2 regions of the Paenibacillus sp. Negev47 genome follow, and region 1 is predicted to be linked to the other one. Evidence: a T-box and tRNA genes for the amino acid it is inferred to sense, from the RefSeq annotation. Region 1 holds a T-box; the other holds one or more tRNA genes.
What was found. The T-box of region 1 lies ahead of tyrS (tyrosine--tRNA ligase). A T-box ahead of a tRNA ligase gene usually reads a tRNA of that ligase, here a tRNA-Tyr.
Positions count from the first base shown of each region.

Region 2: it has a tRNA-Tyr gene. The T-box ahead of tyrS (tyrosine--tRNA ligase) is inferred to sense a tRNA for this amino acid. The anticodon was not compared.

Region 1 covers NZ_CM177754.1:2,580,095-2,596,135, forward strand. The annotation lists gene AC4G47_RS11895 (AraC family ligand binding domain-containing protein) at 1-330, opposite strand, end outside; gene AC4G47_RS11900 (NADH:flavin oxidoreductase) at 557-1,672, opposite strand; gene AC4G47_RS11905 (TetR/AcrR family transcriptional regulator) at 1,896-2,477, shown strand; gene AC4G47_RS11910 (Dabb family protein) at 2,531-2,830, shown strand; gene AC4G47_RS11915 (NRDE family protein) at 2,875-3,651, shown strand; gene AC4G47_RS11920 (hypothetical protein) at 3,706-4,491, opposite strand; gene AC4G47_RS11925 (ABC transporter substrate-binding protein) at 4,494-5,489, opposite strand; gene AC4G47_RS11930 (helix-turn-helix domain-containing protein) at 5,620-7,293, opposite strand; gene AC4G47_RS11935 (nucleobase:cation symporter-2 family protein) at 7,605-8,921, shown strand; gene AC4G47_RS11940 (protein adenylyltransferase SelO) at 9,217-10,686, shown strand; T-box leader at 11,235-11,462, shown strand; gene tyrS (tyrosine--tRNA ligase) at 11,579-12,841, shown strand; gene AC4G47_RS11950 (YxcD family protein) at 12,968-13,246, opposite strand; gene AC4G47_RS11955 (hypothetical protein) at 13,252-13,755, opposite strand; gene AC4G47_RS11960 (PadR family transcriptional regulator) at 13,855-14,421, opposite strand; gene AC4G47_RS11965 (beta-class carbonic anhydrase) at 14,594-15,169, opposite strand; gene AC4G47_RS11970 (carboxypeptidase M32) at 15,577-16,041, shown strand, end outside.
Region 2 covers NZ_CM177754.1:142,803-158,843, reverse strand. The annotation lists gene hisA (1-(5-phosphoribosyl)-5-[(5-phosphoribosylamino)methylideneamino]imidazole-4-carboxamide isomerase) at 1-195, opposite strand, end outside; gene hisH (imidazole glycerol phosphate synthase subunit HisH) at 490-1,116, opposite strand; gene hisB (imidazoleglycerol-phosphate dehydratase HisB) at 1,120-1,749, opposite strand; gene hisD (histidinol dehydrogenase) at 1,742-3,046, opposite strand; gene hisG (ATP phosphoribosyltransferase) at 3,161-3,820, opposite strand; gene AC4G47_RS00770 (ATP phosphoribosyltransferase regulatory subunit) at 3,822-5,021, opposite strand; gene AC4G47_RS00765 (acyltransferase) at 5,426-5,968, opposite strand; gene ppaX (pyrophosphatase PpaX) at 5,965-6,621, opposite strand; gene lgt (prolipoprotein diacylglyceryl transferase) at 6,628-7,653, opposite strand; gene hprK (HPr(Ser) kinase/phosphatase) at 7,774-8,712, opposite strand; gene AC4G47_RS00745 (ABC transporter ATP-binding protein) at 9,133-10,257, opposite strand; gene AC4G47_RS00740 (PucR family transcriptional regulator) at 10,361-11,557, opposite strand; tRNA gene AC4G47_RS00735 (tRNA-Lys) at 11,701-11,773, opposite strand; tRNA gene AC4G47_RS00730 (tRNA-Tyr) at 11,781-11,866, opposite strand; tRNA gene AC4G47_RS00725 (tRNA-Phe) at 11,879-11,951, opposite strand; tRNA gene AC4G47_RS00720 (tRNA-Asp) at 11,973-12,050, opposite strand; tRNA gene AC4G47_RS00715 (tRNA-Thr) at 12,060-12,135, opposite strand; tRNA gene AC4G47_RS00710 (tRNA-Val) at 12,141-12,216, opposite strand; tRNA gene AC4G47_RS00705 (tRNA-Met) at 12,226-12,302, opposite strand; tRNA gene AC4G47_RS00700 (tRNA-Ser) at 12,346-12,437, opposite strand; rRNA gene AC4G47_RS00695 (23S ribosomal RNA) at 12,520-15,447, opposite strand; tRNA gene AC4G47_RS00690 (tRNA-Ala) at 15,654-15,729, opposite strand; tRNA gene AC4G47_RS00685 (tRNA-Ile) at 15,752-15,828, opposite strand; rRNA gene rrf (5S ribosomal RNA) at 15,865-15,981, opposite strand.

The sequences.
Region 1 (16,041 bases):
GGTAAACCGTGGCAAGTAAGCTTGTCCAGTAATCTCTTTCGCATACTCTCGCATAACCTCAGGCTGGACGTTGATACAGCGATAATCGAGAGTTCTTCCATCGACTTGTTCGCAGGCATGAGGATCATGTGGATTAAAGACAATCATGTCTCCGCTATTCAGAATATATTCTTCGTTGTTGCAGACGAGGTGTCGCTTGCCTTGCTCAATGAATCCAATGACGTAGTAGTCATGAAAATGATTGGGGAACTTCTGCATAATGCCTTCAAATTGATAAGCTTCCAGCTGTAGATCCGTATCAAATACAACAGTTCGAACTTCCCGAGTCATGATGCACCTTCTTTCTGGTATGTTAACGTCATTATAGGATGTAAAGAAGGAATTTTCTTGAACGATATTGCTGGTGTTCGAAGGGTTTGATCGGACAGATATCTCCAAAAACAAAATACCCGCTATCCCGGAGGGAAAGCGAGCCCTTTGCTTAGTATAGTTGATTCACGAGTTCAAACCTATATATATGAAACCGAATGTTTCTGGAACAATACGTAATTATTTTTTAATGTAGTGTAGCTAGTGCTTCAGGTGTAAAAGGCTGAATCTCGGATACGCGGCCTTCGCGTATTTTAACTGCCCATGCCGGGTCACCAAGGAGCGCACGTCCTACAGCTACCAGATCAAATTCCTGATGATCCAATCGCTTCATAAGTTCGCCCATACCTGGATGCTTTGCTTCATCGGCTCCTGCTTCAGGCTCGTCTGGCATACCCACAGAACCAACGGTAATTGTGGTTCGGCCACTCAGTTTTCTTACCCATCCGGCGAATCCTAGATCAGATCCTTCGAACTCGGGCTCCCAGAAGCGTCGTGTCGAGCAGTGGAAGATATCTACACCTGCATCAACCAGCAAGCTGAGGAATTGTCCCAGTTGTTCGGGTGTGTCGAACAGTCTGGCTTGATAATCATTCATCTTCCATTGGGAGATCCGCATCGCAATAGGAAAATCAGGCCCTACCGCAGTCCGGACTGCCTTAACAAGTTCAATCGCGAATTGTGTTCGTTTCTGAAGGTCGCCACCGTAGCGGTCCGTTCTCCTATTCGTTGTTTTCCAGAAAAATTGATCGATCAGAAAACCATGAGCACCGTGGAGCTCAATTCCATCAAAACCAATGCGTTGTGCATTAACTGCTGCATCTGCATAAGCTTCAATAACAGTTGCAATCTCTTCTTCGGTCATAGGCTCACCAACCTGATTACCTTCTATATCAACTCCCGATGGACTTAGAGATGCAGCTTCCGGGTGTGGGTGAGATCCTGAAGGACGAACGATTCCCATATGTAAAATCTGAGGGAAAATCTTGCCACCGGCAGCATGGACTTGTCGAACCACTTCAGCCCAGCCTTGAAGAGCTGCTTCCCCATACATATGAGGGATTCTAGGCTCACTTGATGCAGATGGATGTTCAATGGTTGCACCTTCTGTAATAATTAAGCCAACACCTTGCTCCGCGCGTCGACGATAATATGCTGCTACATCGGCTCCCGGTACACCATCCGGGGAAAAAGCGCGAGCCATGGGGGACATGACAATTCGTGAGGACAGGTTTAATTTTTGAACGGTGTATGGTTGAAACAGAAGCTCCGTAGAAATAACGTTATGTTGTTGATTACTCAAACTAAGCACCTCCATTATGTTGCACCTTCAAGCGGGTACGAGTGCAATCTTAACAAGGTCTATAGGCATGCTCAACCAACAATCGGAGCATTTTGTTGCTTAAGCGAAAGACTCGGATTATTGTATTGTGTTTGTACACTTACTTTCACTTGTTGAACAAATAGCACTTATCTATAATGAAGGAGTCTAGCCAAATATTTTGTGTACGAAGGAGGATTGGGACATGTCTGGTGTATTGTCTCCAAACTCGAATGATCCGCGTGTAATTCGCACGCGTCAATTAATTCTTGATGCGTTTTTAAACCAATTGAACCTTAAAAACTTCAGTAGTATTACCATTCAGAATATTACAGAACAAGCCACAATCAACAGAGCTACATTTTACGCCCATTTTCAGGATAAATATGTGCTGCTCGAAGCTTTGTTATCGGATGCATTTATGGAATATGTAACGAAAAGAGTGGATCCGGAAGCCCGATTGTCAGCCGAGACCATGCAGCAGCTTATATATTCGTTATGTGACTACCACGTCTCAAGCAATGAGTGCATCAAAAAATATGATACAATTGCACCGATTATTGAAGAGAATATCAAAACGCAGCTGGAGCAGTTCCTTCTTCAATTCATGCTGCAAGGAGCGAGAGACGTAGATCTTAAAACGCTGAAAGCTACTGCGACCATGTTAAGTTGGTCAATCTATGGAATAACGTATCGATGGAATATCGAAGGAAGACAGGAATCCCCTGCTGACTTAGCCAAGAGAGTGGTCCCCTATATGATGGGCGGATTGGAATTGTTGAATTGACTTCATTTAACGAAATTGCATTACTATTCGATGGACATAGGAGGAATAACAAGATGTTTGAACATTTGGTTGTTTTTAAATTTAACGATAAAATCACATTAGCGAAGCAACAGGAACTGGTGGCTCAATTGCTCGCGTTACAGGAACAGATTCCAGGAATTGTCTCGCTGACCGCGGGAATCAATACTACGGAGGAAACGGATCGTATCCAAGGTTACACGATTGGCTTGCGAGTGACGTTTGAAGATCAGGAGGCATTGCGCGCCTATGGTCCACATCCTGCTCATCAGGCATTTGTAGCTTCATTAGATGGTTGGGTAGAAGATGTTATTGTGGTTGATTATGCGATATAAAACGACGATATCGAGGTTTGACGAATATAGGAGTTGAAATCCCCATGTGTTTAATTTTATTTGCTTACAAAATGAATTCGAAGTATCCACTTATATTGGGATCAAATAGGGATGAATTCTATCACAGACCTACAGCACAAGCTCATTTTTGGGAAGATTATCCTCATATTTTGGCTGGCCGGGATTTATCGAAAATGGGAACCTGGATGGGCATAACCACAGGTGGGCGTCTGGCTGCTGTCACGAATTATCGTGATCCGAATGAAGAGGTACATGCCAAGTGCTCCAGAGGAGATCTGGTTGCTGATTTTTTAAAGGGAACGTCCACACCTGAGCAATATATGCAACGTGCGCAGCAAAATCGCAATGATTATCCTGGCTACAATTTGTTGGTGGGTGATCCTGACGACCTCTATTATTATTCTAATGTGGGTAATATCGTGATGAAGTTGAAACCGGGAATATACGGGATTAGTAATCACTTGATCAATACAGATTGGCCCAAGGTGAGACGTGGAAAAGAAGGATTGGAAAAAATCATCAACGGGGAGGGCGAAGGTTCCCTGACAGAGCAAATATTAGATTTGCTGCAAATGGCAGACCCTTCAGTGGATGAGCTTCTCCCCCATACAGGTGTTCCATTGGAGTGGGAACGTTTGCTTTCTCCCATATTCGTTAAAAGTGGCAAATTCGACTATGGGACCAGAGCTTCATCCGTTGTCCTCATGACCAAAGAAAAAGTATTGTTTACAGAGAGGGTTCATCAGAACGGAGAGGTAATGGAGCAGCGTTTAGAGATAGAGTACAACTTCCGAAAATAGAAACAGGTCATGTCGAGATATTACTTCTCAACATGACCTGTTCTATTTTCTCAACTAACCGCATGAGCCTGCGCGCATGGATGCTCTATCCACTTCTTTCAGGCGGGGACAATCGTAGCAGTATCCGAATTTGGCATCCAGACGATAAGCCTGACAGCAGGAAGGTTTGATCAAAACTTGCCGACCAGGGTCATTTATATGCTGGGTAAACCTCAATTTGATGTCAAACGGATTTTTTAGAAGTCCCAAAGTACTGGCATCCAACCCACGGCGAAGAATATGTTTTTGGAAAGTAATACTTCCCTTCCTATTCTCATCTGATGTTTCGGATAGTTCTTCTTCCATATAACTGTATAAAGCGCTGACGACTTGTCCCCATAAAGAGAGGACGCTGATCTGAGTTATGTCGGATAACGCTTCTAACAGCGGTCGTACGTTCTCTTTATAGAATACTTGTAGAATCTGTGCACACCATTCTTCACGGTTACGCTTGGGAATCTGAATACGCTTTGTATTTTTAATTTTAAATGAAAACAACGGGTATTGTTCCTTGATGTACAGTTGCACACTGATATTAGATAAAGACAAATCGTAAATATAATCGGCACCTCCAAACAGCATGTTCTGAAGCGCACTACATACGGAAGCATACCAGTTGCAGAAAAAAGCTGCGGTCACACAGCGTTCGCCTGACTTGATCAGAGGGCCATACGTGTCGAGCAAATGGTTCATATGATTTTCATGAAGAAGATCTGTAGCAGAAATGGTAAACAGCAGATGCATAGGATCGGTATCATGCAAACTTAGGAAATAACGATTCTCCAGCTCGTTTACTTCCACGTTTAATTTTCTTTCTTCTCAAAGGCTTGAAGCACATCGTTCACTGCGTTGCTATCTGCCAGCGGAGACATGCCCAGACTAAACCATTCCTTACCGCCCATGGTATATACCTGGTTTTTCTTGACTGCAGTCATATTTTCCCACAACGAACTATTCATCATTTCCTTGTATCTCTTTTGCACTTTATCACTGGACTCATCATCCAACTGTAAAATAATATGATCAGGGTTGTACTCAGGGATCTTTTCCAAAGAAATTGAGACACTCATTTCACTCTGTGGAAAATCTTTGACCGGATTTAAACCCAGCTCTTGATGAATGAATTTGCCCCGATCGATATTTTCTCCATATATAACGATCTCGTCAGCCATGATCATCATATACATAACCGTTTCATCGCCAACAAGGGTATCCAGTGTCTTCTTGGCTTCTGCTTCTTGAACCTGCAGGTCAGTGATGACCTTTTCAGCCAGATCTTTCTTGCCCAGAACTTCAGCGATATCTCGCAGTTCATCCCGCCAGTTGTCTCGCTGCGGCAGAAGAACGGTTGGGGCAATGGCCGTCAGTTGATCATAGTCCTTATCGGACCACCAGGCTGGAGCAATAATAAGATCTGGTTGCGTGGATAGAATCGCTTCAAAATTAGGTGTTTGGGCGAGCCCAGTCTTCAATGTGTCTTTCAATGCCTCTTGCAGATAAGCCGGGAATTCTGGATGGTAGTTCTGTACCGCAACAGGTTTTACACCCAGAGCATACAGAAATTCTGGGTAAACAACTGAAAGACCAACAATTCTTTGGGGATCAGCAGGGATGCTGACATCTCCTTTTTCACTAGCTACAACACGATTTTTATCAGATAACGCTGTTTCTGTTGTGCCGGAATCTCCAGTGGCAGTTCCTGAAGTATCTGACCCTGTGTTGCTTCCTGCACAGGCAGTGCACAGCGCGATTAACAATACAATAATGATTCCTGTACTCCAACCTCGTTTTTGTTTCATTTCTTGATGCTCCCCTTGAATAAATAAAATTTGCAATTGACAATCTCACAATAAGATTGATTATCATTATCACATAAAAAGAGTATAAATGTTTTTCAACTTCCGGAATATTGACGATCATGACAACGTTTTATGCACGATTACGCCAAAGCATCAGCACCTCATCCAAAACCAGATCATGCGTAAATGCCGTATATTCTATCCATGGGTACGTAGGTAGAAAATCGATCCGACCATTTCGGACCGCTTTGAGATTACGCCATGGTTCAGATTGCATGAGCAATTGCCAACCGGACTGTGAGCGCGCATCCTCATCACGGATTATCACTAAACGATCAGCATCATATTTGGCCAGCTCTGCAGGTGTAATCCCAAGATTGGGCATCGAGCTATCGATATCATGTGGGGGAGAAATGTGCAAATCATCGTAAAAGACCGTAGCGAGGCTTCTGCAGCCCAAAATGTGTATCAGATCTCCTGAGACTCTAAGAACAAGAAGCGTATCTTTTTTAATGGTGGACTGTATTTGTTCTTTTACAAAGCGTGACTTTCGTTCGTATTTTTCAAACCAGATTTCGGCCTGGGACATTTTGTCCAGAAATTCCGCAATCAGCTGTACATGTTCACGCCAGTTGTGGTCTAACCAGGGCACGAAAAAGGCAGGTGCGATTTGTTTAATCCAAGCCTGATCCTCAGCGGAAACCATATTGTCAATTCCGATAACATAATCCGGATTAGCCAGAAGAAGTTCTTCTCTTTTTGACGCGTTATTTGAATGCAATGATAGGACCAGATCTGCTCCGTACTTTCTCTTGTAATAATCAGTCCAGGGATGATCTCCCGGTGCGGCAATAGGAGTAATCTCTAAAGGCAGCAATTGTCCGATATTAAAAGGGTTATAGGCAACAATTTTTTGCTTGTTGTTCCTAATAAACGTGGCTGGAGGGATGCCCGCAATCTGCTTGAATTTGCGACGAAAATAAATATCGTCAGGATAACCTACGTGACTGGCGATATCCTTGAGTCGGTATTCACCGCCCATTTTCATAAGTTTCTGAGCTTGATTAATTCGATAAACAGCCAGATATTCGATTGCGCTGCATCCATACCTTTTCTTAAACAGTCTCATAAAATGACGAGAACTTATTCCTGCCACCTTTGCCAAATGTTCAATAGTTAACTCTTGTTGATAATGCTGTTCCATATAGGATTTTACATATTCGAGAGCTGCCTCCGGATCATTTTCATCAACAAGTAAGTCATCTTGAAAGAGGTGATGCAGGAGTTCCTGAAAGTAAATTTGACTTCGGAACTGCTTCAGACGATCCTCACTTTGCAGGTATTTCGTAATATTCTCGCACAAAGCGTTTATAGAAACTGGTGAAGAAAGAATAATCTTTTCTTTTATAGGAAAAGGAAGTTCGCCTTGGATTGGCCGAACGGAGTCAGTCGTCCTTGAATCGTGATCGATAATGATATCGAATCGCAGAAGGTAAAGGCCGCGTTCATCCAGTGATTTTGCTGCTGCCTGTACCAGTTGACCAGGGTTACAGATGTACACACTACCTTCTTGCCATTCGATGTACTGTCCATCAATGGTTAGCCATCCTCGTCCGCTTGCTGCAAAAACAAGTAAGTGGGATTCAATGAACTGGAGTTTTAGCTCCCAATCGGTGGCAGTGTTTTTGATATGTTGGATCTGTCGGAGTTTGAAAGATGAATGTTCGAGTATAAAATATTTGGAATTTTCGTTGTTTCTGTTGATATGTACGATGCGAATCACCAACCCTTTGCTATTGAACATTCTAGCTCACAAGCATGCTTATCGCAATTGGTCAGAAATAGAGTAACGTGAGGAAGTTGTTCATCTCTAGGTACTTCTTCTGGATGTAAATAGGTGTTGCTCAATCACAAGTGTTAACTATTATGACGCTAAACGAATGGTATAGATTTTCTTTTGTATAACATGCCCAATTTAAGTTGAACTCTTTATCTCGTATAACAATTCTATGTTATGAATCATGGAACTTCCCTGAATAGTTTATATAATGTGAATCAACATAACATGATTTTGCAGCGGTTCGGTTGATTCTAATTTCAGGGGGGCAACGTGGGATGAAAGAAACTAAAAAGATGAGAATTTTTTCACTGGGGATTCAGCACGTATTGGCGATGTATGCGGGAGCAATTTTGGTGCCTTTGCTTGTGGGAAGAGCGTTAAATCTGACTGCAGAGCAGTTGGCGTATCTGGTATCCATTGACCTGTTAACGTGCGGGATTGCAACATGGCTTCAGGCTCGGAAAGGGAAGTACTTGGGTATAGGTTTGCCGGCGGTGCTTGGAAGCTCTTTTGTAGCGGTCACACCCATGATTGCAATTGGGTCACAATACGGGATTCCAGCCATTTATGGCTCCATCATAGCAGCGGGAGTATTTATCGTCATCTTTGCCGTGTTTTTCAGCAAAATTGTCAAATTGTTTCCCCCAGTCGTTATAGGTACAGTTGTGACCATCATCGGTCTTGCACTAATCCCAACAGGCATTAAAAACATGGCGGGTGGAGCAAACAGCGAGAATTTTGGAAGTTTGGACAATTTGGCACTTTCCTTTGGCGTATTACTTTTCATTCTGATCCTGAATCGATATGCTCGCGGTTTTGTGAAATCCCTGGCTGTTCTCCTTGGTATTATCGTGGGGACCCTCGTCGCAGCCTTCATGGGAAAGGTGAATTTTGCCGCTGTACAGGAAGCCTCCTGGTTCCATTTGCCCCAGCCCTTCTACTTTGGATGGCCAACCTTCGAAATCGGCCCCATTATTACAATGATCATTGTAGGTACGGTGGTTATCATCGAGTCCACAGGTGTATTTATGGCTTTGAGCAAAATCTGTGATCAACCGATCAACGAAAAAGATCTGGCACGGGGATATCGCGCAGAAGGTCTTGCGTTTGTCCTTGGCGGCATATTCAATGCTTTTCCATACAATACATTCGCTCAGAATGTCGGTTTGGTTCAGCTCTCCAAGGTGAAAACGACCAATGTGGTTGTTGCGGCTGGAGGCATCCTTATCTTTCTCGGACTTATTCCCAAAGTAGCAGCTTTTGCAACCATTATTCCGAGTGCTGTATTAGGTGGTGCGACTGTCGTACTGTTCGGAATGGTCGTGTCATCCGGGATCAAAATGCTGCAAAACGTCGACTTCGGCAAACAATCCAATCTGTTGATCGTGGCTTGCTCCGTTTCACTTGGGCTCGGCGTTACTGCTGTACCCGATCTGTTTGCCCAGCTTCCTCAAAGTATTCGCATCATTGTTAGCGATGGTATTATCACGGGAAGCCTGTCAGCGATCCTGCTCAATGTCTTCTTTAACCTCGGTTTCAAAAATAAGAGTTTGCCAGTACAGCCTGTACAGGCTCAAGAAGTACACACGTAATTCTTGTAATAACAGACATGTTAGCGTGTAAACGAAATAGATCCAAGACGGTTTTTCTGGGAAGTGGAATGAAGGGCAGTGCCCCCACTTGGTAAAGAAACCTCTTGGATTTTTTGTGCTTACTATTTATGAGGAATGCAAAAGGAATACAAATATGCTAAAGTTTCATCAAGAACATTTTATATGTTCACTACATTGAATTTCCATGCGACTACATAAATGAGCATTGGTTCACAAAGGCTAAAATAAAACCAGGGGTAAATCCCTTGGGCACAGAAAAGGAGTTGTGATCACCATGCAACAAGAGACGTTGAACAAAGGATGGAATTTGGACAATAGTTATGCGCAGTTACCGCAACCCTTTTTTACAAGTCAGGACGCAGTACCTGTTGAATCACCGAAGTTGATCATCTTCAATAGACTGCTTGCATCCAGTCTGGGTCTGAATGTGGAGTCTCTTGACAGTGATGAAGGAGCGAAAATTTTCGCGGGTAACCTGATTCCGGAAGGAGCCGAGCCTTTAGCTCAGGCCTATGCAGGACATCAATTCGGCAATTTTAACATGCTTGGTGATGGACGGGCTTTGCTGCTGGGAGAACAGATTACGCCACAAGGCGAGCGAGTGGATATCCAGCTGAAAGGTTCAGGAAGAACACCTTACTCTCGTGGAGGGGATGGACGTGCTGCTGTTGGTCCCATGTTGCGAGAATATATCATTAGTGAAGCGATGTATGCACTGGGTATTCCAACAACCCGAAGTCTGGCAGTAGTATCTACCGGAGAAAACATTATCCGCGAAACAGAACGGCCTGGGGCCATATTGACCCGAGTGGCTTCCAGTCATATCCGGGTAGCAACTTTCCAGTACGCAGCCAGATGGGGGTCTATCGACGATCTCCAAGCGTTGGCTGATTATACACTGGATCGACATTTTCCTGATGTCGCCCAAGCTGAGAATCGCTATCTTTTGCTCCTTCAGGAAGTGATTAAGCGTCAGGCCGCGCTCGTTGCGCAGTGGCAGCGTGTTGGTTTCATTCATGGGGTGATGAACACGGATAACATGGCGATCAGCGGTGAGACCATCGATTATGGCCCATGCGCCTTTATGGATGCTTACAATCCTTCAACCGTATTTAGCTCCATTGACACGCAAGGTCGGTATGCTTATGGGAATCAGCCGTATATTGCTGGATGGAATTTGGCTCGATTTGCCGAGACACTTCTGCCACTATTGCACGAAGATGAAGAACAGGCCGTGCAACTCGCTCAGGATGCGATCGCACAATTTTCGGAATTGTACCATCATCATTGGCTTAAGGGAATGCGGGCCAAACTGGGCTTGTTGAATGAAGAGACAGAAGATGAAGCCCTGATCAAAGACCTTCTTGAACTCATGGAGAAGCATAGTGCAGATTACACGAATACGTTCTTGGCATTGACCTTTGATAACTTGGAAGGGACAACTTTGTTTGGCACGACAGAATTTGCTGAATGGAATGAGCGGTGGCAAGCAAGATTGGACAGACAGCAAGAGACGAGAGAAGTATCACAACAGTTAATGAGAACGAGCAATCCGGCAGTCATTCCTCGTAATCATCGGGTCGAAGAAGCACTTGAGCGAGCGGAGAATTACGGAGACCTTAGCGTGATGGAGAAGCTTTTGGCTGTTCTTTCCGATCCGTTCGCGCACTCACCTGAACAGGCTGAATATGCCGAACTGCCTGCACAGTGCAATACTTCGTATCAGACTTTTTGTGGGACCTGATTGAACAGTGTGTAATGAAGAGGCTGCCTTAGGCAGCTTTTTCATTATACAGTTGTTAGAGCGAACAGCATTCCGCAGGCAACAGATGGAAAACTATGTTAATGCTTGTTTGATATCTTTAAATGGGATGGTGTCCCCTATCATACGAAGTGATGAAGGATCTGGACAGGGGCGTTCAGAAAGCCCTCAACAGATCGGTGATCTGTATTTACACTGGCATAGCAAGATATTAATGACGTATGGTATGGCTATGCATTATCATTTCTCGAAAAAAAGAATGAATCTGAACAAGGATGGGAAGCCTTAACTTCAAATGAACAGGAAATTGCTGCTCTATGCAGGAGCAGCAACTTGATATGCTGGATCAGCAATGTTGGAACAATGAGGATCAGATTGCAGAGAAGGCACATCACTATTATCACGGAAAGTTGAACATAATGACCATATAAGTTGAGTTTATGTGCTTGTCCATTGTTATATTTAAAGTTTGCAGACTTGACCTTGCAATGACTCCAACGTTCGGCTATACTTGCTATAAATTAAATACATGAATCACGTTGATGGAGCGCAGTAGCGGCTTTGTCCCTGTTACAGAAAGTCAGGGGTTGATGGAACCTGATACATACAAGGGCTGCGAATTACACTCTGGAGTACTTGGGTAATGCCAAGCGGATGGGCAAACGATATATTGCCGAAAGTGGTATGGATAGCGTGTTAAGGTCACGTGTTGTTCATGCAATTTGGGTGGTACCACGGTTATGATAATCGTCCCTGTGTCTAATAAAGACAAGGAGGCGATTTTTTTGTGTCCAAAAAAGCCGTTCCAGCGTGTATTTCGTAATTTAACGTAGATCATGACTGAATCTTGAGGATAGAAAAGGGGTTTTTACGAATGAATATTATTGATGAACTAGAGTGGCGCGACGCCATTAACCAGCAGACCGATGCAGAGGGATTGCGTGAACTGACTGAAACCAAATCAGTCTCATTGTACTGTGGAGTTGATCCTACGGGGGATAGTATGCATATCGGACATCTCATTCCCTTCATGATGCTGAAACGTTTTCAACTGGCAGGACACCGTCCGGTCATTCTGATTGGTGGAGCTACAGGTACGATTGGTGATCCAAGTGGTCGTCAGGCAGAGCGATCCTTGCAAACGATGGAACAAGTGCAGGAGAATGTGGATGCACTGACAGCGCAGATGAAAAAGTTGTTCGTAACAGACGGTGATAATCAGGTTCGTATGGTGAACAACTACGATTGGACACACAAAATCAATGTGATTGAATTTTTACGCGACTACGGCAAAAACTTCAACCTCAATACGATGCTGGCCAAGGATGTAGTTGCGAGCCGACTGGAAGGCGGAATCTCATTCACCGAGTTTTCCTACCAGATTCTTCAATCCCTCGACTATCTGCACCTGTTCCAGAACGAAGATGTACAACTGCAAATCGGCGGTTCGGATCAATGGGGAAATATCACGAGTGGTCTCGATCTGATTCGCAAAAAAGAAGGATCTGAAGCAAAGGCGTACGGTCTGACCATTCCGCTCATGCTCAAATCTGACGGAACTAAATTCGGTAAAACAGCTGGTGGCGCAATCTGGCTTGACGCGAACAAAACAACACCATTTGAGTTCTACCAGTTCTGGGCGAATACAGATGATCGTGATGTCATTAAATACTTGAAATACTTTACTTTCCTCAGCAAAGAAGAAATTGAAGCTTTGGCTCAAAAGGTAGAGACAGAGCCACACAAACGTGAAGCACAGAAAGCACTCGCGGAAGAAATGACAAAATTCGTTCACAGCGAAGAAATGCTCGAACAGGCTAAACGTATTACAGCAGCGCTGTTTAGTGGAGATATCCGCTCCCTGACAGCTGATGAAATCGAGCAGGGCTTCAAGGAAATGCCAACGTTTGAAACAGACGGCGAAGCGAAAAATATCGTCGACTGGCTCGTGGATCTGGGGCTGGAGCCATCCAAACGCCAGGCACGTGAGGATGTCACTAAAGGTGCGATTTCCATGAATGGTGAGAAAATTACTGAGCTTGAATTCACAGTTTCAGCAGAGCATGCCATTGGCGGTAAATTCATCATTATCCGTAAAGGTAAAAAGAACTACAGTCTGGTTAAGCTTCAATCCTAGTGTCTGACAATTAAAACGTACACTTATACAATTACAGAAACAAACAAAAAGACCGCCTTCCATCTCTGTCAGGCGACAGAGGGGAGGCGGGTCTTTCGTATATCAGGCCAGTGTGAGTGACCTATCTTATTGATTTACGATCGCTGTGATCTCTTCATCCAGATCAAGTCGTACGTTCTCACGGTACGCCCGGATGTTGTATTCACTGTGCAGGTAGCGAAGAATCGCTTCAATCATGTTGGACTCGACCAGATATTGACTGCGTCCTTGGATCCAAACTTCAGCGGAATAACCTGTATCTTCTTCCCAGCTCAGTTCTACATTCACATCGGTTGGACGTACACCCTTACGTTCTGCCATATGAATACAGATTGCATTCACAATTTCATCCATGCTCAGAACCATAGAGATTAGTACCGTCCGTTTCTGTTACGGTCATCATCACGATCATTGCGACGGTCATGACGGCCATCCGCTGCAGGTTTGCGACGATTGGAGATGGCTCTGAAGAGTGCCATAGCCAGCATAACAATCAACATAATTGCTGCAACGTTCACGAGCAATCCAAGGATGTTACCCAGGGCGCCCATGCCACCGAACAGTCCGCCGAACATCATACCAGCAAGACCACCAAGCATCATGCCTTTCATGAAGCCGCCGCCACCGCCGAAGAATCCACCACCACGAGTTGCAGCTGCGCCAGTACCGGAGTTATTGCCGGAATTGGATTGATTCACGTTGCTGTTGGAGTCGGATTTCTTAGGTGTGTTGGTATAACTTTTCGTGCCGGATTTGAATCCGCCACCACGTCTTGCATCCGCAGAATCCGGATTCGTTACTCCCACTGTTGCGAACAATAATGTAAAGGCCATAAATACCATCATTAGATGTTTAACTCCAAATTTTTTCTTCATTGTAAAGATCGTAACCCCCCGATTAATTTGTTTGACAAGCCCAAAAATGGGCCTTACTCATGTAATACGGTCAACTTGCAGGAACGTTTCAAATTTTGATTAAATTTCTGAAACGCTTGGGCTTGGGTCTTGAATTGCAGCTTGGCCATCAAGCAATTGGGTAACCCAGTTACACCATTCCAGGCCTGTTTGTGCATTCATTAACCCTTTTTGTACCAGGATGTAGCTTCCAAAGTCTCGGTTGCCTACACGAAGATTATCCAGAGGTATACGTGACTTCAGTTCCTCGAAATAACGTATGCGTTCCATAAACCAGCTTTTACGCTCGTTAAGAATGCGTCTCATGCTTCCGTCTTCCGCAATGCCAACACACAAGATACGCAAATTAAACTCATCGCGTGTAACCGGTGCGGTAACAGGAGTAATCATCCATTCCAAGAGCTTTTCAATGCCTTTTTCCGTAACTGCGTACATTTTCTTGTCCGGTTTGTCAGACTGTTGTACCCAGCGGGAGGCCAATAACTCATCGTTTTCCATCTTGGACAGGAGTGGGTAGATCTGGCTGTGTTTGGCCTGCCAATGCGGCTGAATCTTCAGCATCAGATCATAGCCCGATGACTCCTCGCGGGTAAGCAGCCCGAGCAATCCGTAGGAAAGTATGTTCATGCACATGTCTCCTTAATATTAGGGCTGGATCAGAGAAAACAATCAATTTTGATTTCTTTGACCGCTTTCATAAAAGTGTACACTGAAACTGTATGGTTTGACAACCTGACAGAACAACTGCCTTAATTTAGACAAAAAAAGTGCGGACCATAAGGTCCGCACTCCAAACCATTTAGAGAGATTCCTGTTGTCCATACCCCTCAGCGACAAGATCAAGCTCACCTGTGGCAGAATCGATAACCATGCCGTGGACGGGTACATTGGGAGGAAGTAAAGGATGCTTCTTGATCACTTCCACAGTATGTTTTACCCCTTCTTCGACGCTGTCAAACCCGCGCAACCACTTTTGCAAACGGATGCCGGAGTTCTCCAGGGTTGTCATGACTTCTTCAGATACGCCACGCTCAACCATATGTCCAATCATTGTCTCTGCGTGAAGGGAAGCCATACCACATTCCGTATGTCCCACAACCAGGACTTCATCTGCACCCAGTTCATAGATGGCGACAAGCACACTACGCATTACACTGCCGAAAGGCTGAGAGATAATCGCGCCTGCGTTTTTGATGATTTTCACATCACCGTTCTTCAGATTCATGGCCTTGGGCAGCATTTCCACCAGACGTGTATCCATACAAGTGATGATAACCATCTTTTTGGTTGGAAACTTGCCAGCCGTATACTTTTCGTATTCTTTGGTCTCGACAAATGATTTGTTGTAAGCCAAAATCTCTTGAATGTTGTTCATGTCCATTGCCTCCTGTTATCCAATACGACGAGCACGGCCACTTGCAATCGATGCAGCTTGTCCTACGCGCCTTTGCTTTTTTGGTATATCACCGTCAGCAGACGGCATTACTCCAACCTTTTTAGAGGTTGTTCAAAAAGTCCACTTTTGATTACGAATCATGCCTTGGGCATCATCAGCATCGAAGATGAAATTCAGCTGAAATGTCCGTTGCTCACGTAGTTTTCCTACGCTCCGCTACTCCATTTCTTCTTCATTCCATCTTCTCGGTACTGAAAACCAGACTTTTTGAACACTCACTTGTAGTAGAATAATGCAATTTGCCTCTGTTAAAAGTTGATTATACTCAATGGGAAAAGTATCATCAATAGGTGTATAAACTTTTTTTGAAGAGGTGGACGTTAACAATGGATAAACAAACACAGGAACATTTGGATTCCTTCCGTAATTTGGCTCGTAAAATTAAGAGTTATCATGAAGCCATTGGTTTGCTTCACTGGGATTTGCGCACAGGTGCGCCGAAAAAAGGCGTTCCGACTCGTTCGGAGACGCTGGGTATGTTGTCCACCGAAGCATTCAAATTGCAAACTTCGGCTGACATGAAGACCTACCTGGATGCATTAACTGCTCCAGCGGTATTGGAACAACTCGAAGATATAGATCGTCGTCTGGTTGAAGATTGCAAGAAAGAATATGATCGCAGTCAGTCCGTACCACCGGAAAAAGTACAAGCCTATACTGTGCTTACAGCCAAGTCGGAAACGGCATGGGAAGATGCCAAACATAACAGTGATTTCGCAGGGTTCTCACCCTATCTGACAGATATCGTTAAGCTTAAACAAGAGTTTATTGATTATTGGGGTGTGAAAGAT
Region 2 (16,041 bases), 2.4 Mb from region 1:
ATTAACGGGATGCCCCGCTTTGGCACCATCCAGATCCACCAGATGGACGTATGTACCGCCTTGCTTCTCCCAGGATAGAGCCACTTGAACCGGGTCATCATTATACACGGTCTCCTGATTATAATCTCCCTGCACCAGTCTTACACATTTGCCGTCCCGGATATCAATCGCCGGATATAGGATAAAAGATGACATACAAGGCCTCCTGAATATTGATTAGATTTGTACGCTTATTGCAAACTGACGATATGAATTCTATCGGTACGCTGGATTTCGTGCCTACGTGTTTAACTCCAGATATTTTATAAATTAGAAGAGACGAGCAATGCTCACATACCGGGTATGCTATGTTTAACACTCCGTAGCAGTGTATCACTCCGTCTCGGATCATATGAATTATACTCAGATCACACCTGTTTCTCTGGACTTGCGTAGACTATGTGTTCGCTCTCTTGCACCAGTCCTATTGTCCACGGATTCCAGAGACATTTACCTTTGTACAGGCGCTCCTGTCAGAGCCAGAAAGTTACCAAGCAGCTTCATGCCAAGTTCACCACTTTTCTCCGGGTGGAATTGCATACCGAAGTTGGATCCTCTGCCTACAATGGCTGTAACCGGATGTCCGTAATCCGTCACCGCCAGCAGATCGTCCCTATTTTCAGTAAGTGCATGATAGGAATGGACAAAATAAACGTGACCTGCCTCAAGTCCCATAAATAGCGGGTTTTCGGCATGTAGGAATTCTAAACGGTTCCAGCCCATATGAGGAACTTTCAGTTCTCCTGGTGCGAAACGCACCACTTTACCTGGCAGAATATCCAGTCCCACATGCTCGCCATGTTCTTCACTCGAGCTGAACAACAGCTGCATGCCCAGACAGATACCGAGCAGTGGCTTGGATCCGGCAGCAGCTTCCTTCACCACCGTATCTAGTCCACTCTCCCGCAGATGAACCATCGCATCACCAAAAGCACCTACGCCTGGCAGAATGACACCATCTGCGCTAAGAATCTCTTCCCGGTCACCCGTGACCAGCGCGTCGTAGCCAAGACGTTCGACCGCTTTGCCGACGCTGTGCAGGTTCCCCATACCGTAATCGACAATTGCAATCGCCATCGTCTACAGCACTCCCTTCGTGGAAGGCACACCCGTTACACGTGGATCAATCATCGTTGCTTCATCCAGTGCACGTCCCAATGCCTTAAAGATCGCTTCAATCATGTGGTGAGTGTTCTGGCCATAATGTACAATGACATGCAACGTAATCCGAGCTTCCAGCGCCAATTTCCACAGGAATTCATGGACCAACTCCGTGGAGAAACTGCCTACCTGTTGGGAAGGGTATTCTGCACGGTATTCAAAGTGAGGTCGGTTGCTCACATCGATAATGACCTGAGCGAGTGCCTCATCCATCGGTACAAAAACACTGGCGTAGCGCTTGATCCCGCGTTTGTCACCCAAAGCTTCACGCAACGTCTGCCCCAGACAGATGCCGATGTCTTCAACTGTGTGGTGATCATCGATGTCGATATCTCCGCGAGCCTGCACGTTCAGGTCGAATTGACCGTGCTTCGTGAACAGATCCAGCATATGGTTCAAGAAGGGCACATCCGTTTCAATCGTGGATTGTCCCGTTCCATCTACAGCAAAAGCCAATTGGATATTGGTCTCGTTTGTTTTGCGATCAACCTCTGCTTGGCGCACCGCACCTTTGTTTCCAAGTTCCACACCATTATTTTGCTTATCCATTGTCTGATTCCGCCTTTCCTTCCTGTTCTAACCGTACAGCGATTGCACGGGCATGTCCCTCAAGACCCTCATGGCGGGCCAACTCTATGATAGCCGCTCCGTTCTGCAGCAGCGCTTCTTTACTATAATAGATCAGACTCGACTTCTTGATAAAATCATCCACATCCACCGGTGAACTGAACCGCGCAGTTCCATTGGTCGGAATAATATGATTCGGTCCGGCAAAATAATCCCCTACCGGCTCCGAACTGTACGGGCCGAGGAAAATCGCGCCGGCATTTTCGATCCGGCCAGCGTAAGCCATTGGCTCCTGCACCATGATCTCCAGATGCTCCGGTGCGAGCCGGTTCACCACATCGATTCCCTCATCGATGGAATCGACTACTATAATCGCGCCATACTGCTCCACGGAAGCAGCAGCGATATCCCGCCGCGGCAGCACAGCAAGCTGGCGCTGCACTTCGCCCTGCACGGCTTCCGCCAGCGAGGCCGAATTGGTGACGAGAATGGCCGATGCCATCTCGTCATGTTCCGCCTGCGACAACAGGTCTGCGGCGACATACACCGGATTCGCCGTATCATCGGCGAGCACCACAATCTCACTCGGCCCGGCGATACTGTCGATATCGACCGCACCGTACACCTCGCGCTTCGCGAGCGCCACGTAGATATTGCCCGGTCCACAGATCTTGTCGACCGGGGCAATGCTTTCCGTGCCGTAAGCCAGGGCGGCGATGGCCTGAGCGCCGCCAACCCGGTACATCTCGCTCACGCCTGCTTCCGCAGCAGCAACGAGAATGTACGGGTCAATACCTTCGCCGCCGTTCGTAGACGGCGGCGTCACGAGAACAATCTCCGGCACGCCTGCCACCTGTGCCGGAATCACATTCATCAGCACAGACGATGGATACGCTGCTTTGCCGCCAGGTACATAGACACCGACCCGCTTCAGCGGTCGGATGACCTGGCCCAGCAGACTGCCGTCCGGCTGCCAATCCATCCAAGAATTGCGTTTCTGCTTCTCGTGAAACGCACGAATGTTGGCGGCAGCTTGGCGAATCGCCGTCACAAAGGATGGCTCCACAGCTGCATAAGCCGCCTGCAGCTCTTCCTGCGGTACGCGTAGCTCCGCTGCCGTCAGCTTCGTGCGATCCAGCTGCTCCGTGTAACGCAGCAGGGCCGTATCTCCCTCCCGGCGAATGTCGCTGACAATGCGCCGTACCGTTTCATTTTGCTCCGGCGTACCATACTCTACTTCCCGCTTCAGATCAAACTCCCGTGCAGGTACAATTTTCATGCGTACAACCTCCTTATCCCCTGTAATGCCTGCCTATTTATGCCGATTCGTTTCTATGTTGTGCCTCTTACCTTTGCTTTACATGTTTCTCATCTATATTTCCGACGCATTAGTTTATCCCCGAAGACTTCCCGCCGAAATCTCATTCGAAGCCGGAATGACCTGCTGAAGTGCATCACACAAAGCCTGGATTCGTGCATTTTTCATCCGATAACTTACCCGATTGGCGATAAGACGGCTCGTGATATCCAGAATGCCTGTCATCTCCACAAGTCCGTTCTCGCGCAGCGTCTGACCTGTCTCCACCAGATCGACAATCCGGTCTGCCAGACCAATCAGGGGTGCAAGCTCAATGGAACCATTCAGCTTGATCACCTCGACCTGTTGCCCCTGCTCCCGGAAATACTGCGAAGCAATCCTTGGATACTTCGTTGCAACACGTTGCTGGATGCCTGGCTTCCAGTCGGGAAGTCCGATCACAGACATACGGCACTGGGCGATTCCCAGATTCAACAGTTCGTACACATCCCGATCTTCCTCCAGCAGCACGTCTTTACCAACAATTCCGATATCGGCAACACCGTACTCCACATACGTTGGAACATCCACGGGCTTCGCCATGATGAATTCCATTCCCGCTTCCGGTACTTCAATGACCAGTCTGCGTGTATCGTCCACGTCTTCTGGAATATCCAGTCCCGCTTCACGGAACAATTTGGAGGCTTTTTTATAGATTCGTCCCTTCGGCATGGCCACCTTCAGAATATCCGACATCTCAGCGTCCTCCTTCTTCAGATCCGTAAGTAATAACCTGCTCAGCCTGAACAATTGTTGCACCACTCGATACAGCATTTCCCTCAGCCCCGTCTTCAGGAAGAAGGAGTGTCACTACATTTTGACCCATACTGCGTAATCTTGCTGCTTCTGTTAGTGCCTCGGCCCGACGTTTCGAGCTATATTGGATAAGTATTAGTTTTTTCTCTTCAATGATAATGCCATGAACGCCATCAATAATCCGGTTGGTTTTCAGTGCAAAGCCTGTAGCTGGCAACGAGCGCCCAAACTGTTGTAACAGATTATCATACCGTCCGCCGCTACATACCGGTGAGCCCAGTTCTGCCGCATACCCTTCAAACGTCATGCCCGTATAATAGGAGAAATCACCGATCATCGTCAGATCAATCAGTACATGCTCGGATACACCGTAAGCCTCCAACACTTCGAATACCGCACACAGATGTGCTATCGATTGAGCTGCTTCAGCGCTTGAACTTAGCTCTGCCGCATGTGTGCATACTTCCTTACCACCACGTAGACGCAGGATCGCTTCGAGCTGTTCTTTCAGCTTAGGCTCCAGATTCAATGCTTCAATGGACTGGCGATAGCCGACATAATCACGTCCGAGCAGACCTTCCTTCAATTGCTCCTGCTCAGCGGTCTGGCCTGGAATCACTTCCTCCAATAATCCGTTCAGGAATCCCATATGCCCCATTGCTATTTTAAAAGAAGATACCCCCGCTGCCTGCAAAGAGGCAATTGCTAACGCAACAACTTCTGCATCCGCTTCAGGTGAGTCGTCCCCGACCAGCTCCACGCCTGTCTGGAAGAATTCAGCTTCACGTCCAGCTTCCTCTTCAATGGAGCGGAATACGTTGGCATGGTAGGACAGACGCAGCGGAAACTGCTCATCTTTGAGCATAGACGAAACTACACGTGCTATCGGAGCCGTTAGATCCGATCTTAGCACCAGCGTGGTTCCGCGGCTGTTCAATAATTTAAACAGTTTTCGATCTGATGTAGAGCTTGCTACTCCTACGGTATCGTAATATTCAATCGTTGGCGTGATGATCTGACGGTAACCCCAGCGTTCCATGCATTCCAGTACATTTCGTTCAATCGTCCGTAGCTTGGATACTACATGTGGTGTATAGTCGCGGAATCCGGTCGGTTTTTCAAAACCTTTTGGTTTGGACATTGGTTATATTCACCCCGAGTCAGTAATTTAAGTGTCGCACTCGTTCTATTTCAACAGGATTTATGTAGTGTAAATCCCCATTCTATCTTATAAACCCGAATCACCGTATTGCCGCAAAAGCCTTCAACTATTGGTTTAGTTCAATCTTTATCATGTTTAATTCTCAAGGTGCTTTCACATGGTAAAGTGCTAACAAACTAAAGGATATGGGATATGATAACATGAAATCCGCATTACCGTCAACAATACCGGGGCTTGAACGCCCTTGGATGAACATATTGTTATATACACGCACCGTTACCCTCACCAATCGGTATTTATATACGAAAAAAGCTGCCATCAGCAGCTTTTTACTTCGAATCATCTTCATTGATTCATCTTCATTCATTTATCACTTTATGGACTTAATGCACACTACCCTGAGAAGAATCATCCATGTTAAAGACAGTCTCTTCCGTAGTAGCTGCCGGACGTGATAGATCACGTAGTGGATTGCCTCCAACAAAAGCTCCTGGAGCAACATCCTTATGTACGACAGCTCCGGCAGCCACAACGGCTCCATCCCCTATAGTCACCCCGGGCAGAATTGTTGTATTGGCACCAATCAATACATTTTCCCCGATAATCACCTCACCGAGCCTGTACTCCTTAATGAGATACTCATGAGCGAGAATCGTTGTGTTGTAACCAATGACCGAGTTTTCACCGACCGTTATTTTCTCCGGAAAGAACACATCTACCATCACCATCAGGCCAAAGGCCGTGTGTTTTCCCACCTTCATACCGAGCATCCGGCGGTAAATCCAGTTCTTCACCGGTAGAATCGGACAGTAGCGTGACAACTGGATCCAGATAAAATTACGAACGCCCTTCCACGGACTCACTGTCTTGTAGATATGCCAAAGTGCATTCTGGTCCTCTACCGGATAGCGGGTTACTTTTCTCATGAACGTTCCGTTTCAATACGGATGAGTTTCAACAAGTCTCTCATATCATGCAACATATGATCGGGGCCATATCCATTCAGGATCGTTTCCCCTTTAAGAGACCATGCAACTCCTGCTGAGAGAGCGCCCGCATTTTGTGCCGATTGGATATCCACCGGACTGTCACCCACCATTAACGTTTTGGCAGGATCTGCACCCAGTTCCGTCATGGCTTTCAGTACAGGTTCAGCGTGCGGCTTCGGATTCGTTACGTCAGTCACTGTTACAATCGTCTTCATATACTTCAGTAGATCAAAACGCTCCAGCACCTTTAATGTAGATGGACGAATTTTGGTTGTGACCACGCCCATCACAATGCCAGCCTGATGCAGAGCTTCTACTACCTCAATAACATGCGGAAAAGGTCTAACCATCGCTTCATGATGGATATCATTATAGGCACGGTAACCTTTCACGTACTCGGAGACTTCCTCCTGTCCTGAGAAGGTGCGCATTTGCTGCTCCAGTGTGCCACCCATATGCGGAATAATCTGTTCCCGTGTCCATGGAGCTGAATGTTCCCATCCCCCCATGACATGCTGGAATGAGCTGATAATCAGCTCATTGGTATCAATAATCGTTCCATCCAGATCGAACAGTACCGTGTCAATCATGCTGCATTACTCCTTTTTATCATCAACTTGCTTCGGATCGTCTTTGGCTGGAGGCGTTACCTTATTCTCTTTGCCAGCAACCGTTCCCGTATGCTCCATATCATCTGCAGGAACTTTAGTCGATACAATCGGATCACTGTAACGAACATCCGCTTTACCTGTCACTCTTCTCACCATAATGAATACAACAGCAACAATAATGATGCCAATAGCGAGCAGTTGTGAGATTCTCACATTACCGTATGCAGGATCAAGATACCCTTGTTCGAAGCCCATTGCAGTCATTGGAGACCACAACCCGTCCACTAATGAAGCAACCCACTGCGGAGCCTGGAAGCCCAGACTGTCCGTACGCAAAGCTTCAATAAAGAAGCGGCCGATGGAGTACCAGATGAAATAAGACATGAACAGTTCACCTGAACGCAGAAACTTCTGACGACGCAGAACCAGCAGCAAAACCAAGCCAACGAGACTCCACATCGATTCATACAAAAACGCAGGATGGTGGAACACGCCGTCTATGTTCATTTGATTCACAATAAAGTCTGGCAGATGAAGCTTGTCTCTCAAAAATGATTCTTCTACAGGACCGCCGTAGGCTTCCTGGTTCACAAAATTCCCCCAGCGACCAATTAACTGTCCAACAATCAGTCCAGGCGCACAGATATCGGCCATACGCCAGAAGTTATACCCTTTACGACGGAAGAAAATGACTGCACAGATGATGGCACCGATAAGTGCACCGTAGATGGCGATACCGCCATTCCATATTTTAAAAACATCCCAGAAATTATCCTTATAATCTTCCCATTTAAATGCTACGTAGTAGATGCGGGCGCCAATGATGGCAGATGGTACACCCAACAGAACCATGTCCATGAACACTTCCTGCGGGATATTGTATCTTTTACCCTCCCGGATCACGAGCAATAGTCCTACAAGTGCTGCGGCACCAAGAATAAGCCCGTACCAGTGAACCTTTAACGCTCCGATAGAGAACGCGATCGGGTTCAACAGTAATAATGTATCCATTCATTCACACTCCTATAGATTCGATCAATCGCACGCATGACGAATGGTTGGCATGCCCTGCGCCTTCAGAGAAGCAGTACATGTCAACCATTTATCATAAGTTCAATTTATATATGCTTCTTAATCCATGTCTTCCATATCTTCCGAGATGGTTGCTGTCAGCTTGTTCGTGAATTGCAGTGCAGCATTAAGACCCATCTGTTTCAGACGATAGTTCATGCCGGCCACTTCGATAATAACGGCCAAGTTCCGTCCCGGACGAACAGGAATCGTAACGAGTGGCACATCGGTATCAATGATCCGTGTAGTCTCCTCATCCAGACCCAGACGATCATATTGTTTATCCTGCTGCCATGCTTCCAGACGTACAACCAAGGTAATCCGTTTGTTATTACGAACCGCACCGGCTCCGAACAAAGTCATGACGTTGATAATACCCACGCCTCGAATTTCGAGTAAATGGCGGATCAGTTCAGGTGCAGTACCGTGCAGCTGAAAGTCTGATGTTTGGCGGATTTCTACGGCATCATCGGCAATCAGCCGGTGTCCGCGTTTAACCAGTTCAAGCGCTGTTTCGCTCTTACCAATACCGCTACTACCTGTGATCAACATACCAACCCCGTATACATCACACAGTACACCATGAATCGTTGCAGTAGGTGCTAATTTGCCCTCCAAAAATCCGGTAATCCGGCTGGACAGAATCGTTGTGGCCATATTACTGCGCAATACAGCCAGGTCCCGTTCTTCACTGATATCAATCAGTTCTTGCGGAACTTCAAGTCCGCGCGTTACAACGATACAAGGCGTCTCTTCCGTACAAAGACGTTGCATACGATCACGTCGTTCTTGCTCCGGCAACATTGCGAAAAAGGCAAGCTCCGTTCTTCCAAGCAACTGTACGCGTTCTTGTGGATGGTATTCAAAATAACCGGCCATTTCCAGACCAGGACGGTTCAGATCATCTACCGTAATGACTCTTTTCAGCCCTTGAGATCCAGAAACAACCTCCAACTGAAACTGCTGTACCAATTCGGATACTTTCACTTTTTTCGCCATTTGTCTCTTCCTTTCAGCATTCGCTGTCTCTCTATGTAATTCAGATCGTGTATCAGTTCTTTCCATTATTAGCGCATTCACAACATTGGGTACAGATTGCATACCCTTCCAACAGTCGATTCTCTTAATAATAAGAAGACAGACCTTCAAATAATCTTAAATGAATTCCGAGCTGAATGCAATCGGGGCCTGCCACAACCATTAGTAAGAAAAAGTCTTCTGATCGAAGCCGTATCGAGGATGCTACATTCGTGGTTTAGTAGATTTCTTACGATCATCGAATCCTTCAGACCCGCTGAAAACGTATAGATTCAATAATCTTAAAAAAGCCCCTTCCAGCAATAACGGAAGGGGCTCTCAATACAATGTATAATTGCGTTAACTGTCAGGTTCCATCGTCACCGAGGAATCTCAGTATTATTAGTCTTGAAGAAGTACGTTCACTTCAGTCTCTTTGTCAAAAATATGAACTTTGTTCATATCGATGGCCATTTTAACTGTAGAACCATCACGAGTGTTAGAACGTCCGTCTACACGTGCGATCGTTGTATCATTACCAACACCGCTCAAGTAGAGGAGCATTTCGTGACCCAAGTTCTCTGTTACATCTACGTGAGTAGAGAATACAGAGTTCGGGGATGCTTCCAGGAATACTGGCTCTTCGTGAATGTCTTCTGGACGAACACCCAGAATCACTTCTTTGCCAATGTATCCTCTAGATTTCAACACTTGTGCTTTACCTTGCGGGATTTCTACATCCACGCCTGGAGCTACGAAGTGAAGATTAGCACCTTGCTCAGCCAGTTTACCCGAGATAAAGTTCATTGTCGGGGAACCGATGAAACCAGCTACGAACAGGTTAGCCGGCAGGTTATACAACTCTTCCGGAGAAGCTGCTTGTTGGATGATACCATCCTTCATAACAACGATCCGATCACCCATCGTCATAGCTTCGATCTGGTCATGCGTTACGTAGATAACAGTCGTTTCCAAACGTTTCGCAAGTTTAGTGATCTCTGCACGCATTTGACCACGCAGTTTAGCATCCAAGTTGGAGAGAGGCTCATCCATCAAGAACACTTGTGGATCACGGACAATCGCACGTCCCAAAGCGACACGTTGACGTTGACCACCGGACAATGCCTTAGGTTTACGCTCAAGCAAATGCTCGATATCCAGGATTTTAGCTGCTTCACGTACACGTTTGTCGATCTCATCTTTTTTAACCTTACGCAATTTCAAACCAAACGCCATGTTTTGATATACGCTCATATGCGGATACAAGGCATAGGATTGGAATACCATCGCGATATCGCGGTCTTTAGGTGCAACATCATTAACGACACGGTCACCGATATAGAGTTTACCTTCAGAAATTTCCTCAAGGCCTGCGATCATACGCAGTGTTGTTGATTTACCACAACCGGACGGACCTACCAACACCAGAAATTCTTTATCTTTAATGTCCAGGTTAATGTCAACTACAGTTGCTTTATCAGAACCCGGGTATTTTTTGAAAATATGCTCTAAACGTACTCCAGCCATGATTGTTGCCTCCTCAGAGATCATTTTGTAATCGAATACAATTTGTATTTTTATAATACCCTATCTACGTGAAGTTTGACTATTCGCAAACTGCACAAAAATATCAATGCTTTTTCGTCACTTTGTACATAAGCAGCAAAAACTGCACCAGAACAGCACTTTCGAAGTGCCTCACATCATAGCCAATCTCCTGTTTGATCTTGTCCAGACGGTATACCAACGTGTTACGATGAATGAAAAGACGTTTAGCTGTCTCGCTAACATTACAGTCCAGGCTAAAAAAGGTTTCAAGCGTAGCAAGTGTCTCACTGTCATTGAAGATTAACGTGTCTTTGCCTGTTTCCTGTATAAAACGTATGCGTTGTTCATCTGGAATGCTCGCTACCAACCGCTCCAGGTGCAGATCCCATGGAAGATGGATATGCTGCGTAACATGGAACGCCCTGCCCAATTGAACACTCTCTTTAAGAAGAGCTGTGACCGATACTAGTTGTTGTGCCGGAATGCATGGTAGGGATGCAGAGAGATGGAACACGCCTGCCCACTCACTTGCGACCAATTCATGCAGCCCCAGACAAAAAGCGTTTAGTGAGTCTTTCTTGGCCTCCGTCGTATCTTCCTCGGCTTCTTCTGTAACAATCTCTTTATCCCCCATGAAAATCCACTCTTGCTCCCCTAAAGGAATCAATACAATCTCCTCGCCAAAATAACTCTCGAGCAACTTGTTGAGTTCCTTGGAACGTAAACGATGTGCATCTGGTGTATCCCCTTGCAACAAGAACAGAATCTTCTCCGTATTCAATCCTGCCGCCACTAAAAACCGATCAGGAACAGCTTCAGAATCCTGCTTGGTTGGTTGTTCGATCTGCACTTTAAGCCAGAGACCCAATTCAGTTAGATACTGCTCTCTATCATTCTCATATACAACAGGCTGTGCCTCAGCGGTTAGTCCCGTGTTAGTACGGATCAAAAGCTCAATTAATTGCCGTGTTTCCACAGTGATAGACCTTGCAGCACATCCCCAACACACGACGGTCTCTTCTTTTTCATTCATCCGAACCTTAAAAAATATACGCTCTCCCGTATTCAGACTGATCACATTGGATAATGAACCTTGAGATCTAGATTGATCAGGCAGCTCCTGACTCTCACCTTCATCACCAAAGTTCTCCGATTGTCCATGAAGAGAAACCAAATTCTCCACAGATTGCATCCATTCTTGTATTGTGATTTCGTATTCATCCAAAGTTGTACCTATAATGACTTCAATTTGTTGTTTTAGATCAGGTATGAGCTTCATATAATGAACGCCACCACTCTGCTTATTTTCTACTATTTTATCATATCTTGCACAGCATTAATAAATATCCATATTCAGCTAAAATTACATAACAAAAAAGAGTGACTAATCAAATTAATGATTAATCACTCTTTTCTAAAAGATGAGTCATGAAGGGCTCGAACCTTCGACACCCTGATTAAAAGTCAGGTGCTCTACCAACTGAGCTAATGACTCATAAAACTGGTGGAGGATGATGGATTCGAACCACCGAACCCGTACGGGAGCAGATTTACAGTCTGATGCGTTTGGCCACTTCGCTAATCCTCCAAGGATTAAAGGTGGCTCGGGACGGAATCGAACCGCCGACACGAGGATTTTCAGTCCTCTGCTCTACCGACTGAGCTACCGAGCCATATTTAATTTTTAGGATTAATGGCGGAACCGACGGGATTCGAACCCGCGATCTCCTGCGTGACAGGCAGGCATGTTAGGCCAACTACACCACGGTTCCAGGCATTAATGGTGCCGGCGAGAGGACTTGAACCCCCAACCTACTGATTACAAGTCAGTTGCTCTACCAGTTGAGCTACACCGGCGTATATGGTGGAGGCTGAGGGGATCGAACCCCCGACCCTCTGCTTGTAAGGCAGATGCTCTCCCAGCTGAGCTAAGCCTCCTGGGTAATATGGTAGCGGCGGAGGGGATCGAACCCCCGACCTTACGGGTATGAACCGTACGCTCTAGCCAGCTGAGCTACACCGCCATATTAATTGTGTCTTGATTGCTTGTCCATCTTAAGGTAAAGATGGCGGAGAGAGAGGGATTCGAACCCTCGCACCGCTTACGCAGTCTAACCCCTTAGCAGAGGGTCCCCTTATAGCCACTTGGGTATCTCTCCAAATAACAATCTTCAACATCATTCAAGGATTGCTCCCTGAAAACTAGATTCGAAACGAAACATGCGATTTAAAAACTTGCTATTGGATAAGCCCTCGACCGATTAGTACTGGTCAGCTCCATGCATTGCTGCACTTCCACCCCCAGCCTATCTACCTCGTCGTCTTCAAGGGGTCTTACATACTGGGAAATCTCATCTTGAGGGGGGCTTCACGCTTAGATGCTTTCAGCGTTTATCCCTTCCGTACATAGCTACCCAGCGGTGCTCCTGGCGGAACAACTGGTACACCAGCGGTACGTCCATCCCGGTCCTCTCGTACTAAGGACAGCTCCTCTCAAATTTCCTACGCCCACGACAGATAGGGACCGAACTGTCTCACGACGTTCTGAACCCAGCTCGCGTACCGCTTTAATGGGCGAACAGCCCAACCCTTGGGACCTACTTCAGCCCCAGGATGCGATGAGCCGACATCGAGGTGCCAAACCTCCCCGTCGATGTGGACTCTTGGGGGAGATAAGCCTGTTATCCCCAGGGTAGCTTTTATCCGTTGAGCGATGGCCCTTCCATGCGGTACCACCGGATCACTAAGCCCGACTTTCGTCCCTGCTCGACTTGTAGGTCTCGCAGTCAAGCTCCCTTATGCCTTTGCACTCTTCGAATGATTTCCAACCATTCTGAGGGAACCTTTGGGCGCCTCCGTTACTCTTTAGGAGGCGACCGCCCCAGTCAAACTGCCCACCTGACACTGTCCCCGCACCGGATTACGGTACCAGGTTAGAACCTAGATACGATCAGGGTGGTATCCCAACGTTGCCTCCACGCAAGCTGGCGCTCACGCTTCAAAGGCTCCCACCTATCCTGTACAGATCGTACCCAAATTCAATATCAAGCTGCAGTAAAGCTCCATGGGGTCTTTCCGTCTTGTCGCGGGTAACCTGCATCTTCACAGGTATTAAAATTTCACCGGATCTCTCGTTGAGACAGCGCCCAAGTCGTTACGCCATTCGTGCGGGTCAGAATTTACCTGACAAGGAATTTCGCTACCTTAGGACCGTTATAGTTACGGCCGCCGTTTACTGGGGCTTCGGTTCACAGCTTCGGGATTACTCCCTAACCACTCCCCTTAACCTTCCAGCACCGGGCAGGCGTCAGCCCGTATACTTCGCCTTACGGCTTCGCACAGACCTGTGTTTTTGCTAAACAGTCGCTTGGGCCTTTTCACTGCGGCCCCCTCGTGCTATTCACACTACCGGGGCACCCCTTCTCCCGAAGTTACGGGGTCATTTTGCCGAGTTCCTTAACGAGAGTTCTTCCGCGCGCCTTAGAATACTCTTCTCGCCTACCTGTGTCGGTTTGCGGTACGGGCACCATCACCTGGCTAGAGGCTTTTCTTGGCAGTGTGAGATCATGACCTTCGCTACTGTAATTTTCACTCCCCATCACAGCTCAGCCTTACGATGTGCGGATTTGCCTACACATCAGCCTTACTGCTTAGACGGACATCCATCAGTCCGCGTCACTACCCTACTGCGTCCCCCCATTGCTCATAACGGCTTACGGTGGTACAGGAATTTCGACCTGTTGTCCTTCGACTACGCCTTTCGGCCTCGCCTTAGGTCCCGACTTACCCTGAGCGGACGAGCCTTCCTCAGGAACCCTTAGGCTTTCGGCGGATCAGATTCTCACTGATCTTTTCGTTACTCATACCGGCATTCTCACTTGTATAATGTCCAGCGCTCCTTACGGTACACCTTCAACCCTTATACAACGCTCCCCTACCCCTGATACATCGTATCAAGCCATAGCTTCGGTGGTGTGTTTAGCCCCGTTACATTTTCGGCGCAGAGTCACTCGACCAGTGAGCTATTACGCACTCTTTAAATGATGGCTGCTTCTAAGCCAACATCCTGGTTGTCTGTGCAACTCCACATCCTTTCCCACTTAACACACACTTGGGGACCTTAGCTGATGGTCTGGGCTGTTTCCCTTTTGACAATGGATCTTAGCACTCACTGTCTGACTCCCGGAAGTAAGTCTATGGCATTCGGAGTTTGACTGAGCTTGGTAACCCTTGCGGGCCCCGCACCCAATCAGTGCTCTACCTCCACGACTCTGTTTTCCGAGGCTAGCCCTAAAGCTATTTCGGGGAGAACCAGCTATCTCCGAGTTCGATTGGAATTTCTCCGCTACCCCCACCTCATCCCCGCATTTTTCAACATGCGTGGGTTCGGGCCTCCAGTGCGTGTTACCGCACCTTCACCCTGGACAGGGGTAGATCACCCGGTTTCGGGTCTACGTCCACGTACTATGTCGCCCTATTCAGACTCGCTTTCGCTGCGGCTCCGGCTCTTCACCTTAACCTTGCACGGGAACGTAACTCGCCGGTTCATTCTACAAAAGGCACGCCATCACCCCTAAAACGGGCTCTGACTTTTTGTAAGCACACGGTTTCAGGTTCTATTTCACTCCCCTTCCGGGGTGCTTTTCACCTTTCCCTCACGGTACTGCTTCACTATCGGTCGCTAGGAAGTATTTAGCCTTGGCAGATGGTCCTGCCGGATTCATACGGGGTTTCACGTGCCCCGCACTACTCGGGATCCGTCTCGGAGGGAACCAACTTTCAATTACAGGGCTTTTACCTTCTTTGGCGGGCCTTTCCAGACCTCTTCGCTTAACCGGTTCCTTTGTAACTCCATGTGAGACGTCCCACAACCCCAAAGAGCAAGCTCTCTGGTTTGGGCTTCTCCGCGTTCGCTCGCCGCTACTGACGGAATCACTATTGTTTTCTCTTCCTCAGGGTACTTAGATGTTTCAGTTCCCCTGGTATGCCTCTACACAACCTATGTATTCAGTTGTGAGTAACTGGAAATTACCCCAGCTGGGTTTCCCCATTCGGACACCCCCGGATCAAAGCTTGCTTACAGCTCCCCGAGGCAGTTTCGTTGTTCGCCACGTCCTTCATCGGCTCCTAGCGCCTAGGCATCCTCCGTGTGCTCTTAGTAGCTTAACCATATTGCTCCGGTTTTGACTGCTCGCTTCCCTTGTTTTGCTTGCGCAAAGCCAAAAGTCACTCCCATTCAATACCATCGCAAAAGCAATTAACTACCGTTTTTATTGAAACTTGTTTGCACAAGTTCAGCTAAAAAGGAATGTTCTAATTCGCGTTTGTTTCGTTTCGATATCTAGTTTTCAAAGAACAAACTGGTAAAACATTTTTGGTGGAGCCAAGCGGGATCGAACCGCTGACCTCCTGCTTGCAAGGCAGGCGCTCTCCCAGCTGAGCTATGGCCCCATATGAAGTTAAAAGGTGTAGATGGTGGGCCCTGGTGGACTCGAACCACCGGCCTCACCCTTATCAGAGGTGCGCTCTAACCAACTGAGCTAAGGGCCCACATTATATATACTATTTGAACCCAAAATGGGTTACGCTTGGCGGCGTTCTACTCTCCCAGGACCCTGCGGTCCAAGTACCATTGACGCTGAAGGGCTTAACGGTCGTGTTCGGGATGGGAACGTGTGGAACCCCTTCGCTATCGCCACCAAACGTTTGAGAGTTTGAACTCTCAAAACTGAGCAACGAGTGAGTGTTTTGCTCTTCATTTCA